3 regions of the Leisingera thetidis genome follow, and region 2 is predicted to be linked to each of the others. Evidence: riboswitches for the same ligand, from Rfam matches in the RefSeq annotation. Region 2 holds a riboswitch; each other region holds the start of a gene.
What was found. Region 2 has a riboswitch for cobalamin ahead of OKQ63_RS04725 (CbtB domain-containing protein). Riboswitches for the same ligand answer to the same signal wherever they lie in the genome.
Positions count from the first base shown of each region.

Region 1: it holds a riboswitch for cobalamin, as region 2 does, so the genes downstream of both, OKQ63_RS16280 (hypothetical protein) here and OKQ63_RS04725 (CbtB domain-containing protein) in region 2, are expected to answer to the same signal.
Region 3: it holds a riboswitch for cobalamin, as region 2 does, so the genes downstream of both, OKQ63_RS13200 (ABC transporter substrate-binding protein) here and OKQ63_RS04725 (CbtB domain-containing protein) in region 2, are expected to answer to the same signal.

Region 1 is NZ_CP109787.1:3,372,420-3,377,486, reverse strand. Features, by position in the region: gene OKQ63_RS16290 (DNA polymerase III subunit gamma/tau) at 1-1,044, opposite strand, end outside; gene OKQ63_RS16285 (protein-tyrosine phosphatase family protein) at 1,239-1,772, shown strand; gene OKQ63_RS16280 (hypothetical protein) at 1,841-2,245, opposite strand; cobalamin riboswitch at 2,356-2,577, opposite strand; gene OKQ63_RS16275 (TetR/AcrR family transcriptional regulator) at 2,596-3,204, opposite strand; gene OKQ63_RS16270 (alpha/beta hydrolase family protein) at 3,275-4,153, shown strand; gene OKQ63_RS16265 (SRPBCC family protein) at 4,165-4,632, opposite strand; gene nudC (NAD(+) diphosphatase) at 4,690-5,067, opposite strand, start outside.
Region 2 is NZ_CP109787.1:1,001,183-1,006,249, reverse strand. Features, by position in the region: gene OKQ63_RS04740 (cobyrinic acid a,c-diamide synthase CobB) at 1-656, shown strand, start outside; gene cobA (uroporphyrinogen-III C-methyltransferase) at 653-1,375, shown strand; gene OKQ63_RS04730 (DUF1636 domain-containing protein) at 1,372-1,713, shown strand; cobalamin riboswitch at 1,801-2,018, shown strand; gene OKQ63_RS04725 (CbtB domain-containing protein) at 2,053-2,223, shown strand; gene OKQ63_RS04720 (CbtA family protein) at 2,228-2,926, shown strand; gene OKQ63_RS04715 (hypothetical protein) at 2,992-3,495, shown strand; gene cobF (precorrin-6A synthase (deacetylating)) at 3,569-4,363, shown strand; tRNA gene OKQ63_RS04705 (tRNA-Ser) at 4,369-4,458, opposite strand; gene OKQ63_RS04700 (SPOR domain-containing protein) at 4,700-5,067, shown strand, end outside.
Region 3 is NZ_CP109787.1:2,752,944-2,758,010, forward strand. Features, by position in the region: gene OKQ63_RS13195 (FecCD family ABC transporter permease) at 1-764, opposite strand, end outside; gene OKQ63_RS13200 (ABC transporter substrate-binding protein) at 761-1,771, opposite strand; cobalamin riboswitch at 1,931-2,122, opposite strand; gene OKQ63_RS13205 (succinylglutamate desuccinylase/aspartoacylase family protein) at 2,310-3,353, opposite strand; gene rimK (30S ribosomal protein S6--L-glutamate ligase) at 3,358-4,263, opposite strand; gene OKQ63_RS13215 (hypothetical protein) at 4,698-4,985, shown strand; gene OKQ63_RS13220 (paraquat-inducible protein A) at 5,032-5,067, shown strand, end outside.

The sequences.
Region 1 (5,067 bases), 2.0 Mb from region 2:
CCGGGTGAGGACGCGCATCGCCAGCCGCTCGGCCATCGCCTGGCCGCGGGCGCGCTCGTCGGGGCTGACGGTGGGGTCCTCGGCGGCATCGGGGGTGATCTTCACCACCGAGACCCAATGGGTGATTTCAGCCAGATCGCGCAGCACCGCCAGCGGGTCGGCGCCCTCGGCATACTGGCCGGATAGTTCGGTCAGCGCCGCCGCCGCATCGCCGCGCAGGATCATGTCCATCAGGTCCAGTACCCGGCCGCGGTCCGCGAGGCCCAGCATGGCGCGGACCTGATCCGCCGTCGTCTCGCCCGCACCGTGGGAAATCGCCTGATCCAGCAGCGAGGTGGCATCGCGGGCGGAGCCTTCGGCAGCGCGGGTGATCAGCGCCAGCGCGTCTTCGGCAATCTCTGCGCCTTCCGCCGTGGCGATCCTGCGCAGCAGGGCAATCATCACCTCCGGCTCGATCCGGCGCAGATCGAAGCGCTGGCAGCGCGACAGCACCGTCACCGGCACCTTGCGGATCTCGGTGGTGGCAAAGATGAACTTCACATGCGCGGGCGGCTCCTCCAGCGTCTTCAAGAGCGCGTTGAAGGCGCTGGTCGACAGCATGTGGACTTCGTCGATGATGTAGATCTTGTAGCGGGCCGAGGCGGCGCGGTACTGCACGCTGTCGATGATCTCGCGGATGTCGTTCACGCCGGTGCGCGAGGCTGCGTCCATTTCCATCACGTCGACATGGCGGCCCTCCATGATCGCCACGCAATGCTCGCACTGGCCGCAAGGATCGGTGGTCGGGCCGCCCTGGCCATCGGCGCCGACGCAGTTCATGCCCTTGGCAATAATCCGCGCGGTGGTGGTCTTGCCGGTGCCGCGGATGCCGGTCATGATGAAGGCCTGCGCGATGCGGTCGGCGGCAAAGGCATTTTTCAGCGTCCGCACCATGGCGTCCTGGCCGACCAGATCGGCAAAGGTCTCGGGCCGGTACTTGCGGGCCAGAACCTGGTATTTGGAGGGGCCGGTGCCGCCGGGTGTGCCGCTGGGGATGTCGTTCATGATGTCTCGTGCCGGATTCGGGATGCGGAGCGCCCGCGTTCCGCGCAGGGTATTGAAGCGCGCCGCATTCGTCCACCGCAGAAGGCGGCAATCCTGAGGCCGCAAAAGGGCTTTGGGATTGCGCGGTTAGAAGCTAGTCTGCGCAGACGGGGAGATGCGGGGGCATGCAGGAACGCAGCGGCTGAGGAGGCGGTATGCGAACTGACGAAACCTCGAAGCCTGCCGCGCAGGACGGCGCGGCGCAGGCTGGCCTGATCATCCATGCGCTGTCGGCCGGCGGCGGCATTCTGGCGCTGTGCCGGCTGCCCGGCGGGGCGGGCGATTACCGGGGCGACCTGATCCAGATCTATCAGTGGAAACCGGGGCTGGTGCTCTCGATGACCACGGCCGAGGAGCATGACGCCGCGGGGGTGCCGCGGCTGGGGATCGATATTCAAAGCATGGCCTGCCGCTGGCTGCATCTGCCGGTGCCGGATTTCCAGGTGCCGCCGCCCGCGGTGGCGGCGAAATGGCCCGCCGCCAGCCAGTCGGCACGGCAGGCGCTGGGCGGCGGCGGCCGGGTGCTGGTGCATTGCCGTGGCGGCTGCGGGCGGTCGGGCATGGCGGTGCTGCGGCTGATGATCGAATGCGGCGAGGATCCGGCGCAAGCGCTGGCGCGGCTGCGGACGGTGCGGCCCTGCGCAGTGGAGACTGACGGGCAATTGCAGTGGGCCTGTGCGGCGCAGTAGGCAGGCCGGGCCGCCACGCAAGCCAGGAACGCAATCGCCCGGCTCTCAGAGCTTGCGTGATTTCGGTTTCACAGCGCCATCATCTGTTCCGCCTGCCGCGCTTCGGCGGTTTTCGGCAGCGCCTCCATCAGCGCGCAGGGGCGGGCGTCCAGTTTCGAGGCCGCAAAGCCGGTGCCGCCGCGGCTGAGGATGGCATCGGCAAAGCGGTCCAGCCCTTCGCGCGGGGCCTCTCCACCCACGCCGCAATACAGCCGGATCCGGTCATGGCTGGCGGCAAACTGCGCCGGGCAGGTGCGCGGGCAGCCGTCCAGCGCGGTGGTGCCGGTGATCTCGAAATCCTCCTGGGTCAGCGGTTTGGCCCTGGTCATCGCCTCGGCCAGCTTGGCGATCATCCGTTCCGCCGCAGGGCAGGGGCGCCCCAAATACTTGCAATCCGTTGCCGCATAGAAATGCGTCTGGTCCGTCCAAATCATATCTGCGCCCTCCGCGCGTGGCGCGGGGGTCTGGCGGACAAGAGACCGGATGAATGACGGAAAGCCTCCGCCGCAGCCATCAGACCCTGTCCGGACACCCCGCCCGGTTTCGAGTTTCACTTCCGATGGCAGGTCTCCTGACTTGCGGGTCGTCGCTTTCCCGATCCTTCCCGGCCTTTTTGCGGGCCAGTGGCTCTATCGGGGTCGCTCGCCGCTTACAGTTGCGGGGGCAGCCGCGGAATTGGCCTGCTTGCGTGCAGGCCGCACCGTGTTCCCTTTTCATCCCGGACACAAGATTCTGTGGCGCGGGAACCATCGCCACCAGCGGTAGCGGCTGGCGCCCCGAGTCGTCAATCGTTTTTCTGCAACTGCATTGGTGCGTGCATCTGCCGGTGCAGCCCCCGGATCACATCCGAGTCGCGCCGCACCCGCGCCAGCTGCCAGCCGCCCTGCAGCAGGACATAGAAGTTTTCGGCGGCGGCGCGGGCCGCGTCCTGCGGCAGGCCCAGGCGCTCGGCATGGCGGGCAGTGGCCGCGATCCAGCCCTCGAACAGCTCCGCGGCGTGCCGGTGAAAGGCCTCGTTTTCGGGTCCTGCGAACAGGGTGGCAGAGACCGGGCAGCCGCTCCATCTGCCTTGCTTGTCGAACAGCTTGGCCAGTTTGTAGCAGACCGTCTTGGCGCCTTCGGGAAAGCTAGGGGCCGGGTTGAAGGCGGCGTCGATCAGCTCCAGCATCTGATCCGAGGCCCAAGCCGCCGCGGCCAGCGCGAGGTCGGATTTGCCATTCGGGAAATGGTGGTAAAGCGAGCCCTTCGGCGCCGCGGCAGCGGCCAGCAGCTCTGCCAGGCCGGTGCCGGTATAGCCCTTGTCGCGGAACAGGCGGGCCGCGGCGCGGATCAGCCGGTCCCGGGTCGGAGGCAGGCTGTCCTGATGCGGGCTGGCTGTCGTCACGTCAGTCATGGCGGCAGCTTGACAGCATTGGACCAAATGGTCCAGTCAGGGATTAGACCGATTGGTCTAGGAGGCCGCCATGCTGGACAGACACGCAGAACATACCGCCGGTATCCGGGAGCAGGAGCTGCGCTTTGCCTCCGGGGACGGGGAGCTGGCCGGGCGGCTGTACCAGCCGGCCGGGACGGCAAAGGCGGCGGTGGTGCTGAACGGCGCAACCGGGGTGCCGCAGCGCTTTTACCGGCATTTCGCGCGCTGGCTGGCGGCAGAGCGGCAGATCGCCTGCCTGACCTATGACTACCGGGATTTCGGAGACTCGGCGCAGGGCCATCCGCGCCGCTCCAAGGTTACAATGGCCGAGTGGGCGCTGGTGGATCAGCCGGCCGCCCGGGCCGAGATGCGGCGGCACTGCGCGGGCGTGCCGTTGTGGGTGATCGGCCATTCGCTGGGGGCGATGCTGATGCCCCTGCAGGATGGTCTTGAGGACGTCGCCCGCATGATCGTGGTTGCGGGCGGCTTGGTGCATCACCACGATCATCCCTGGCCCTACCGAGCGCTGGCGCTGGCTTTCTGGTTCGGCCATGTGCCGCTGGCGGCCGGTGCCCTGGGCTATCTGCCCGGGCGCGCGGTGGGGTTCGGGGCCGATTTGCCCGCCGGGGTCTACTGGCAATGGCGGCGCTGGTGCACCACCCGGGGCAGCTACCTGCCGGACACCGGCCGCAGCCTGCCGCGCCCCCGCTGGGCCGAAAGCGGCATTCCGGTGGATCTGTTTGCGATCGCGGATGATGACGTTGTGCCGCCACCTGCCGTGTGGCGCCTGGGCGAGGTTTTCGGCGGGGTGCCGCAGCGGCGTACGGTGCTGGTGCCGAACCGGTCGGGCCTGCAGGCGATTGGCCATCTCGGCGCCTTTGCCCCGGCCAATGCCAGCCTGTGGCCCGGTCTGATTCCGCAGATCTGATGCGCAGCCGGTCAGGCGGTGCGGTTCAGCCGTTCCTCGGTGATCTTGGCATATTCCGCCAGCCGCAGCTTGAACCGGCGGGTAAGGTTGCTGCGCGCCAGTTTCAGCGATTGCACCAGCAGGCGGCCGGTCAGGGTCGTGGGCGACAGTGTCAGCTGCACCGACATGCGGGTCCGTTGCGGCGACAGCGCCAGCAATTCAACCTCCATCCGGCCGTCGATGCCGCTGCCGCCGCCGGTCAGGATCATTCCGGTGACCGGCGTGTAAGATGCCAGCGCCAGCCGGATGTCGCGCTGCTTGCCGCGGAAGCTGAAGGCCAGGTCCCACGCCAGGCCTTTTTCCGGACTGGCAGGATCGCCGATGCGCTGCAGCTCGATGCCGCGCCGCAAGGCGGAGCGCTCCAGCAGCTCGAAATCGCTGATCGCGCCGAACACACCGGCAATCGGGGCTTCGATATCTTCTTTGCTTAGAAATTCCATGCTCGCCTGCCTCAGTTGCGCCGCCTGGCTGCCACGCCTTTTGCGGCAATATGCGCTCTAGTCCAGCGTGTCCGCAAGCCAGTTCTTGAGCAGAAAATGGGCAATTGCCCCCTCGCGCGAGGGTTTCATCACCGGGTGGCCGCCTCCGAAGACGGTCATCATCTCCTCCCGGCTGACCCACAGCGCGTCTTCGATTTCATTCGGATCGATGCTGATTTCCCGGCTGAGAGCAATGCCTGCGCAGCCGAACATCAGCGACATCGGAAAGGCCCAGGGCTGGCTCGACAGGTAGCTGACGGCGCCGACCCGGACGCCGGTTTCCTCAAAGGTCTCGCGGCGCACGGCGGCCTCCAGCGTCTCGCCCGGCTCGACGAAGCCCGCCAGCAGCGAGTACATGCCCTCGGGCCAGCCGGGAGAGCGGCCCATCAGCACCGA
Region 2 (5,067 bases):
ATCTGGAAGCGATCAAATCCGCAGCCCTGGCGGGCCCGGCACCTGCTGCGGCCAGCCTGCCGGAACCGCCCGCCCAGCGGATTGCGCTGGCGCGCGATGCGGCGTTTTCCTTCACCTACCCGCACCTGCTGACCGGCTGGCGCGCGGCCGGCGCCGAGATCCTGCCGTTCTCGCCGCTGGCGGATGAAGCCCCGGCGGCGGACGCTGATCTGGTCTGGCTGCCCGGCGGCTACCCGGAGCTGCACGGCGGCACCCTGGCGGCGGCGGAAACCTTCCGCAGGGGCCTGCGCAGACATGCGGAAACCAAACCGGTGCATGGCGAATGCGGCGGCTACATGGCCCTGGGCGAGGCGCTGATCGACAAGGACGGCAACCGCCACCGGATGCTCGGGCTGCTGGGCCTTGTGACCTCTTACGAGAAGCGCAAGTTCCACCTCGGCTACCGCCGCGCGGTGCTGCAGGCCGGTATGCCCGGTTTCGCTGCGGGCACCGCCCTGCGCGGGCATGAGTTCCATTATTCCACCATCCTCGAAGAACCCGACGCACCGCTGGCCAATGTCATGGATGCCGACGGCGGCCCGGTGCCCGAGACCGGCTCCATCAAAGGCAATGTCACCGGCACCTTCTTCCACCTGATCACCGGAGAGCGCGCATGAGCGGTTTCGTCAGCTTTGTCTCTTCCGGCCCCGGCGACCCGGAACTCTTGACCGTCAAGGCGGTCAAGCGGCTGGAGGCGGCGGATGCGATCCTTTTCGATGATCTGTCCTCCGGCCCGATCCTGAGCCACGCCCGCGCCGATGCGGATCTGGTCGGCGTCGGCAAGCGCGCCGGGCGCCCCTCGCCCAAGCAGGACCACGTGAGCCAGCTGCTGGTCGATTACGCGTCTTCCGGCCTCAGCGTGGTGCGGCTGAAATCCGGCGATTCCGGCGTTTTCGGCCGTCTGGAGGAAGAAATCACTGCCCTGCGCGAAGCCGGCATCGGGTTTGAAATCGTGCCGGGCGTCACCGCGGCCTCGGCAGCAGCGGCGGCGGCCAACATCCCGCTCACCCGGCGCCAGACGGCGCGGCGGCTGCAGTTCATCACCGGCCATGACGTGACCGGCGGGCTGCCGGACGACCTCAACATGGCGGCGCTGGCGGACGGCGAGGCCACCACCGTGGTCTACATGGGCAAACGCACCTTTGCCGACCTGTCGGAAAAGCTGATGGAGGCCGGCCTGCCTGAAACCACCCCCGCGCTGGTGGCGCTCGGCGTCTCGACACCCGAACAATCGCTGCACCGGCACACCGTCGGCGAGCTGCCCGCCCTGCTGCGGCAGATGGAGACCACGGCGCCTGTGCTCATCCTCTACGGGCCGCTGGCCGAGCCGGAATGAGCCTGCCCACCCTCACCCTCACCCTCTGCCGCACCTGCCGCGGCGCCGACCCTGCCCTGCCCGGGCAGGTTTCGGCGGCGCTGGAGGCGGCAGGGGTGGACGCCCGGCTGCAACAGGCGGACTGCATGTCCGGCTGCACCCGGCCGCAGACGCTGGCGGTGCGCCAAACCGGCAAGACCGCCTATCTGTTCGGGGAGATCAGCGCCGCGGACCTGCCGGACCTGCTGACCTTCCTGCAGATGTATCACGAAAGCCCGGACGGCAATTTCGCCGATGCCCGTCCCCTGGGGGGGCTGCGGTTCAAGGCGATCGCCCGGATACCGGCCGGTCTGTCCTGATCCGCCAGCAGCGGGATTTCCCGCCGGTCATGACGCGGAAGGACCGGAACTTGGCGGTTTCTTCCTTGACCGGACGCTCCCGCGCGGGGCACAACACTCCGATATGGTGTCTGATAGTGCCTAAGCACTGGGACTGAAACGGGAATGAGGACGGTGGACCAAATCGCGGCACCGAAGCCTCAACCGCCCCCGCGACTGTGAGCGGCGAGCGGCCTTCCACTATCCACTGGCGCGCAAGACGCCGGGAAGGAGGAAGGCAGCAGCGACCCGCGAGTCAGGAGACCGGCCGTATGGGAACGCAAACTTACGCCGTCGGGTGTGACGGCAAGGAGGACGACAATGACGACCAAGACGCTTAAGGCTTCTGCCGCCGGCACCACTGTAATTCCGGCGCTGTTTGCCGTGGTTCTGGGCCTGGGGATCATCACGCTGACCGGCCATGTGCAGGCATCCGCCCTGCATGACGCCGCTCATGACGTGCGCCACGCAACCGGCTTCCCCTGCCACTAAGGCCATGTTCAGTCGCATTCTGACCAGCGGCCTGTTCGCTGGCGCTGCAGCAGGGCTGATTACCGCCCTGCTGCAGCTGTATTTCGTGCAGCCCGTGCTGCTCCACGCCGAACTCTACGAGGGCGGCGAGCTGGTGCATTTCGGCGCTGCCCCCGTAACTGCCCACCCCGATCTGCCCGGCCTGTTCGCCGAGCCCATGCGCGACGGTCTCAGCATCATCTTCACCATGCTGACCTATACCGGGTATGCGCTGGTGATGGCGGCGCTGATGTCCGTGGCCGAGCGCCAGGGGCATGTGATCAATGCCCGCACAGGCCTTCTGTGGGGATTGGCGGGGTTCATCACCTTCCACTTCGCGCCCGGCCTGTCGCTGGCGCCGGAAGTGCCGGGTGTCGCGGCCGCAGACGTCGGCGTGCGCCAGGTCTGGTGGACCGTCACCGTCGCAGCGGCCGGTGTTGCCATGTGGCTGATTGCCTTTGGCGGCAATCTGGTCAGCTACCTGGTCGCGGCGCTCCTGCTGATGGCCCCGCATATCGTCGGCGCACCTGAGCCGGAAACGTTCTCGGGCCCGGTTCCGACCGAGATCGGCGCGCTGTTTGCCGCCCGTGCATTCGGCATCGGCATGGCCGCCTGGGTGCTGCTGGGCAGCTTTGCCGGCTACTTCTGGCAGGCCGAAGGCAAGCGCGAAGCCGCGGCAGCCTGATCCCGCTCCGCATTGCTCCCCGCCGGCTCTGTCCGGCGGGGGTTTTCTTTTCCGAGGATGACAAGATGTCCCGCTCTCTCGCTCTCTTCGCGATCGGCCTGATCTTTGGCGGCGGCGCCGGTTTTGTGATTGCCGCCGGCAATGGCGTCACCTTTGACGGCCACGACCACGGCGACCCGGCCCATCACGGCGGCACTCATGCCGAGGCCATGGCCCATGATCACTCCACTGCTGTCGACCTGCCCGCGGGCAGCGATGCGCCCAGCGTTGCGATTCAGCTGATCAAGGATCCGATGGCCGGCTGGAACCTGCAAGTGCTGCCGCAGAACTTCCGGTTTGCCCCCGAAAACGCCTCCGCCGCGGATGTGCCGGGCGAAGGCCATGCGCATATCTATGTGAACGGTGAAAAACTCGCCCGGCTTTATGCCGGCTGGATGCATATCCCATCGCTGCCCGAAGGGGCCGAGGTGAAGGTCTCGCTCAACACCAACAGCCACAGCCCGCTGATGGTCGCGGGCGAACCGGTCGAAGCCAAGACCACCGCTCCCGCGGACGGCGGAGGCTCCTGACCGCAACTGCACACTTGCAAGACCCTCAGCGCGGCCCCATAGGGGGCCGTGTTTTCACGTGAAAGGCCCCGTCATGATTGAGCTTTCCCTGATCGGCATCGGCACCGGCAACCCGCAGCACATGACACTGCAGGCGATCGACGCGCTGAACGCGCAGGATTTGATCCTGATCCCCAACAAGGGCGCGGGCAAGGACGACCTGGCGGGCCTCAGGCGCGCGATCTGCGACCGGACGATCAAGGGCGATGGCCCGAAGATCGTCGAATTCGCCCTGCCGGTGCGGGATGAGGCCACCAAAAGCTACCGCCAGCGGGTCGACGACTGGCACGACGCCATCGCGGAGATCTGGTGGCAGAACATCACCGCACACCTGCCCGCGGGCGGCAAGGCCGGGTTCCTGGTCTGGGGCGATCCCTCGCTCTACGACAGCACCATGCGGATCGCCGAGCGGCTGAAGAAACTGGCGGAGATCAAGCTGACGGTCATTCCCGGCATCACCTCGATTCAGGCGCTGACCGCGGCGCATGCGATCCCGGTCAATGAAATCGGCGCGCCGTTCACCATCACCACAGGACGGCGCCTGCGTGAAGACGGCTGGCCGGACAGTGCCGATACGCTGGTGATCATGCTGGACGGGGAATGCTCGTTTCAGTCCATCGATCCGGCTGGGGTAGAGATCTTCTGGACCGCCTATGCCGGCATGGAAAACCAGATTTCCGTTGCGGGACCGCTGTCCGAGGCCGCCGAGCAGATCATCGAAGCCCGGGCCAAGGCGCGGGCCGCGCATGGCTGGATCATGGATATCTACCTGCTGCGCAAGGGCGGAAACGCGGGCCATCCAGCAGACGGCGGTTCTGAGGCCGGCTGAGTGAGTGGCGGGGAGACAGGGATTCGAACCCTGGGAACGCTCTCACGTTCAACGGTTTTCAAGACCGCCGCATTCGACCACTCTGCCACCTCCCCGGTCCGACCAGCGGTTTAGGGCGCAAAAACGGGCGAGGCAAGGGGAAATCCGTGCCGCAAGGGAAATCTGCGGACCGCGGTCCGCCGCGCGGATTTATGCCGCCGCTGCGGGTTTCCCTTGTGCCGCTGCCCCACAGGGTTTTCATGGCCGGATGCGCAGGCTATCATGCCGCCAAATCAAGAAGACCGGGCATTCCGGCGGGGGCGCACAGGCGCCGCGGGCACAGGCAAGGATGAAAGCATGACAGATACCGTGTCGAGAGCAATGACGGCCCCGCGGCTCGCCGCGGCGGTCGCAGGACTGCTGGTTCTGGCCGGCTGCGAGGACGGGCCGAAACTGGGTTTTCTGGAACCAAAACCAAAGACGGAAGGCGCCGTTCAGGCCTCCAGCAGCACCAAGCTGGTGGAGCGCGACGTGGAAGCGCCCGATGTGTTCCAGGTGACCGAAGCGGGCCTTTGGGACGGCCGCCCATCGATCGGCGGCGTCTGGGTGGCGCACCCGGACACCAAGGATCCTGAGCGGGTGATCATCCGCAACAACGCCAATGGCCAGTTCGTGATCGGTGCCCTGTTCCGGCGCGAGCGGGAAATTCCCGGGCCGCGCCTGCA
Region 3 (5,067 bases), 1.8 Mb from region 2:
AGCACCACCTGCACCCGCCGCACCGGGATGCCCAGCGCCGCGGCGGAATCGGTGCCGAAGGTGAAGGCATCCAGCGCCCGCGCATGGAACCGGCAGATCACCCAGCCCGCCAGCGCCAGCGGCACCGCCAGCCACACGTCCGGCCAGCGCACGCCGCTGAGGTTGCCCATCAGCCAGAACATGATGCCGCGGGCCTGATCGGCATTGGCGGACTTGGCGATGATGAAGGCGGTCAGCGCGTTGAACAGCTGCGAGCCGGCGATGCCCGCCAGCACGATCTGCGCCGCCGCCGCCCGGCTGCCCCCTGCCCCGGCGGCGCGCGCCAGCAAAGCGACAAAGCCGAAGGCCAGCAGCGCCCCGTTGAAGGCGCCAAAAGACAGCGACAGAGCCCCGCCGCCAAGCCCGGCAATGGTGACAGCCACCGCCCCGGTGGAGGCGCCGGCCGAAATTCCAAGAATGTAAGGATCGGCCAGCGCATTGCGCAGCAGGGCCTGCAGCACCACCCCGGTCACCGCCAGCGCCGCACCGCAGGCCCCCGCCACCAGTGCCCGCGGCAGCCGGTAGCTCCAGATGATGCCCTGGTCCACCGGGTCCACCGGCAGCCCCGCTCCGGCCAGTTTGTTGGCCAGAACCGACAGGACAAGGTCAGGCGCAAGCGCGGTTTCCCCGATCATTGCGCCCGCCAGAACCGCCGCAGCCAACACCGGCAGGGCCAGACAGACGCCCCTGACGCCCTGCCATGCAACTGCGGCGGCCGCGCTCATTCGCCGGCGCCGATCGCGCTGAGTTCAGCGGCCAGATCCTCCAGCGCCGGAATCGCCCGAATGGTGGCATCCATCGCCTGGGCGTCCATCACCACGATGCGGCCGTTCTTCACAGCATCCATCTGGCTGGCGACCGGGTCGGTGCGCAGGAACTCCAGCTTTTTCTCGTGGTCATCTGCGGCAAAGCGGCGGCGGTCCATGCGGGCAATCACGATCACCGTCGGGTTGGCCCTGGCGATGGTTTCCCAGCCGACGGTGGGCCATTCCTCGTCCGTTTCGATCACATTGCGCAGGCCCAGCTGCTGCATCATGTAGCCGGGCGCGCCTTTTTGGCCGGCCACAAACGGGTCACTCTCCAGTTCGGGCGACGAAAACCAGAACACGGCAGAGGCATCCTCCAGCGCAACCTCCTGCGCCTTGGCAACAGCCGCGGCTTCGCGCGCCTTGTAGCCGGCCACCAGTTCGGCGCCCTTTTCCGCTTCGCCGAAGATCGCTGCCAGTTCCTCGATGCCCTGATAGAGGCTGCCGGTGGTGAACATCTGCGTGCGGGTGCCGTCGCCGCCGGTGGTGTTGTCCTTGCCGACGCAATCGGCGGGCATCACATAGGTCGGGATGCCGAGGTCATGGAACTGCTCGCGCTTGGCAACGATGCCTTCGGGTCCGACGTGCCATTCGTATTGCGCCGCCACCAGGCCGGGGCGCTTGGCCACCACGCTTTCAAAGCTCGGGTCGTTGTCGGCCAGCCGTTCGACCTTGGCGTTCACGTCTGCATATTCCGGCAGCACGTCGTTGAACCAGACCGAGGTGCCCAGCACCTTGTCGCCCAGCCCCAGCGCATAGAGCACTTCTGTGGCAGCCTGGCCAACCGTCACGGAGGACGCCGCAGGCGCCTCGAAGGTGACGGACTGGCCGCAGTTTTCGATGGTCAGCGGAAAGCTTTCGCCGGCAGCCGCAGCCTGGGCCGCGAGAGTGAAGGACAGGCCGATCAGGCCGGAACGCAGGAACATGACTTTCGATCTCCATGTGTCAATGACCGGAGAACGGGTGAAAGGGCATTGACCGGTGAGGCGAGGCGGACAACCGGGGCCTTCCGCCTGTGCAGCCGAGCCGGGTCCGGCAGCGGTGGCACGTTTTCATCGGCAACCTCCCCGGACAACCCCGCCCGGTGTGTTTCGGTTTTGCCGGCAGGTCTCCTGACTGGCGGGTCACTGTCTGTCCCGTCTTCCCAGACCGTTGCGGGCCAGTGACACGATGGGACAGCTCTCGCCGCCTACAGTTGCGGGGGCAGTTCCGTTTGGCGCCCGAAAGCACCGCGGATTCCCTCTTAGCCCTTGCGGGACCGGTAGAGCGCGGGTAGCGCATCAATTCCGCTGCGGCAAGAAAAAGTTATGCTGCTCCGGGAAATCTCCGCAAACAGCGCATCTGCGCCGCGGCAAGGACGCCGCCCGGGCGCAGCTGGAGCCGCCGCGTCAAATGCCGGTGCTGCATAGCCGCCGCGGCTGCCGTCCGGGGCGCAGTTCTGCGCCGGAGAAATATTGATTTTCCTCAGATGATCTCATCTTCATCAAACATCGGATCATCCTCCAGCTGCGTGCTGAGGTCCTCTACCGTGTCCCCGGCCCTCTCAAAGGAACGGATGCTGCCCAGATTGAACACGGCGTCCCCCTCGTTCACCACCGGCATCATCGCGCGGCCGACTATAAGCCCGTCGAAAGGCGCCAGGATTTCCTGGTCCTCCTCCCCAAAGGGGTCGGAAACGGATCCCATCAGCTCCCCCTGCCGGACCAGCCCGCCATCGGCTTTGTACACTCTGAGGAGGCCGCCCATTGGCGCCCGCAGCCATTTGCTGGAAGAACAGAACTGCGGCGGTGTCTTGGGTTTGGAAATGCCTTTGGCCGGCAGCATCCCCATGTGCCGCATTACCCGCAGGATGCCGGCCAGCCCGGCCCTGACCGACAACTCGTCAAAGCGCAGCCCCTCGCCCGCCTCATACAGAAGGACATCCTTGCCCATCTCCATGGCCGCGCTGCGCAGGGAACCTTCGCGAAGAGCGGACCGCATCACGATGGGCGGGCCGAAGACTCCGGCGAGGTCCCGGGCGCGCGGGTTGCCGGGCGGGATGCGGATCTGCGGAAAGTTCGTCCGATGGATCGCCGCCGAGTGCAAATCGATCCCGAGATCCGACCGGGCGACAATTTCGGTCATAAACAAATGCGCCAGACGCGACGCCAGCGATCCATGCTCGCTGCCGGGAAACACCCGGTTGAGATCCCGCCTGTCAGGCAGATAGCGGGACCTGCTGATGAAGCCGAAGGCGTTGACAATCGGCACCGCGATCAGAGTGCCCTTGAGCACCGCCAGGTTCGGCGTCCGCAGCAGCCGGCGCACGATTTCCACACCGATCACTTCGTTGCCATGCACGCCGCCGCTGACAAAAATCACCGGCCCGTCCCGACGGCCATGCACGACATGCGCCGACATGGTGACCGGCGTGTGATCGGACAGGACACTGACCGGAAGGTCGACGGTAAGCCGGGATCCCGGCGCCACCTCGGCGTGGCCGATGGTGAAGGGCGGACGCGCCTTCATGCCGTTACCCTTTGCCCTTGGTTTTGGTGGCCCCGGTCTTGGCATGTTTTTCCAGGAATTCGATCATCTTGCCGGCGATATCCAGGCCGGTGGCGTTTTCCACCCCTTCCAGGCCGGGGGACGAGTTGACCTCCATGACCACCGCGCCGTGATTGGCCCGCAGCATGTCGACGCCGCAGGCGTTCAGCCCCATGGTCTTGGCCGCGCGGACGGCGGTGGCGCGCTCCTCCGGCGTCAGCTTGACAATCTGGGCCGACCCGCCGCGGTGCAGGTTGGAGCGGAAATCGCCTTCGGCCCCGGTGCGCTTCATCGCGGCAACCACCTTGCCGCCGATGACAATCGCCCGGATATCGGTGCCGCCGGATTCCTTGATGAATTCCTGCAGCAGGATGTTGACCCCGGCGCCGCGGAACGCCTCGACCACCGATTTTGCCGAACGGTCGGTATCGGCCAGCACCACGCCGATGCCCTGCGTGCCTTCCAGCAGCTTGATCACAATCGGCGCGCCGCCGGCGAGTTTGAGCACCTCTTCGGTCTGCTTGGGGTCGTGCGCGAAGGTGGTGACCGGCAGCCCGACGCCATCGCGGGACAACAGCTGCATCGAGCGCAGCTTGTCCCGCGACCGCCCGATGGCGACGCTTTCATTCAGCGGGTAGACCCCCATCATTTCGAACTGGCGCAGCACCGCGGTGCCGTAGAAGGTGACCGATGCCCCGATCCGCGGGATCACGGCGTTATAGCCTGTCAGTTTCTCACCGTTGTAATAGATCTCGGGCCGCCGGGTTGCGATGTTCATGTAGCAGCGCAGCGTGTCGATGATGTCGAGCTGGTGGCCGCGCTCCTCTGCGGCGGCTTTCAGACGCTTGTGGGTATAAAGATTGGCGTTTCGCGCCAGCATGGCAATTTTCATATGTTGTCCTTTTCGGTCTGCCGCGCAGCAGAGGCGCGTTTGGTGGAGGCGGCGGCCAAGCGGGTTTTTCAGCCCCGCATGGCTGGCGGTCGTTGGAAAGACCAGCCGGACCGCCAGAGAGAGAAACGTCCAGCAGCCGGGTCACATCGCCGGAAGGGAGCCAACGGCGGCCTCCGGCCAATGGGGTGCGGCATCTGTATCGAAGCCCCGTCCTGATGAGTTCCGGCTGCTCAGGCAGGCCGTGGCATCAGCAGGCAGCTGCCCGATGCTGCGGTGTCCGGACCGAACCATTTCAGAGTCAGCGGCGGCAGTCCGGCGCCTGGCACCGGATTTTCCGGAACCATGTTCATCGCGCCGTTGCTCACCAAGGTTGCCGCCCCATCATACATGTGATATTTTTTCGCCCATAGACAAAAATTCATCGGAATTAGCGAATGTCCACCTTCGACAGCGCTGCTGAAGCTTTGGCAGGGCTTTATGCCCGGGACTTCGGAGGGAAAACCTCCGGCCGTTATAGAATTCCCCAGAAGCTGCTCCGGGAATTGTGCGGGCGGCACAGGCTTTACGAGGACGACATCACGGAGCTTACGCGTGCTCTTCTGGAAAAGGGCTATGTTCTGATTGATATGGAGAGCTTCTTTGTGGTTTTGAGTGCCAACTCCTTTGTCAATTACCGGCGGGTCGGCAAAGAAGTGCTGCCGGGGCTGACCTTCGCAGAGTGACTCCCGAACCGTTGCGGCACGCGCGGTCTGACTGGACAGGGGTGAAATGGACGCAGAACAACTGATCGCCTGCCCGGTCTGC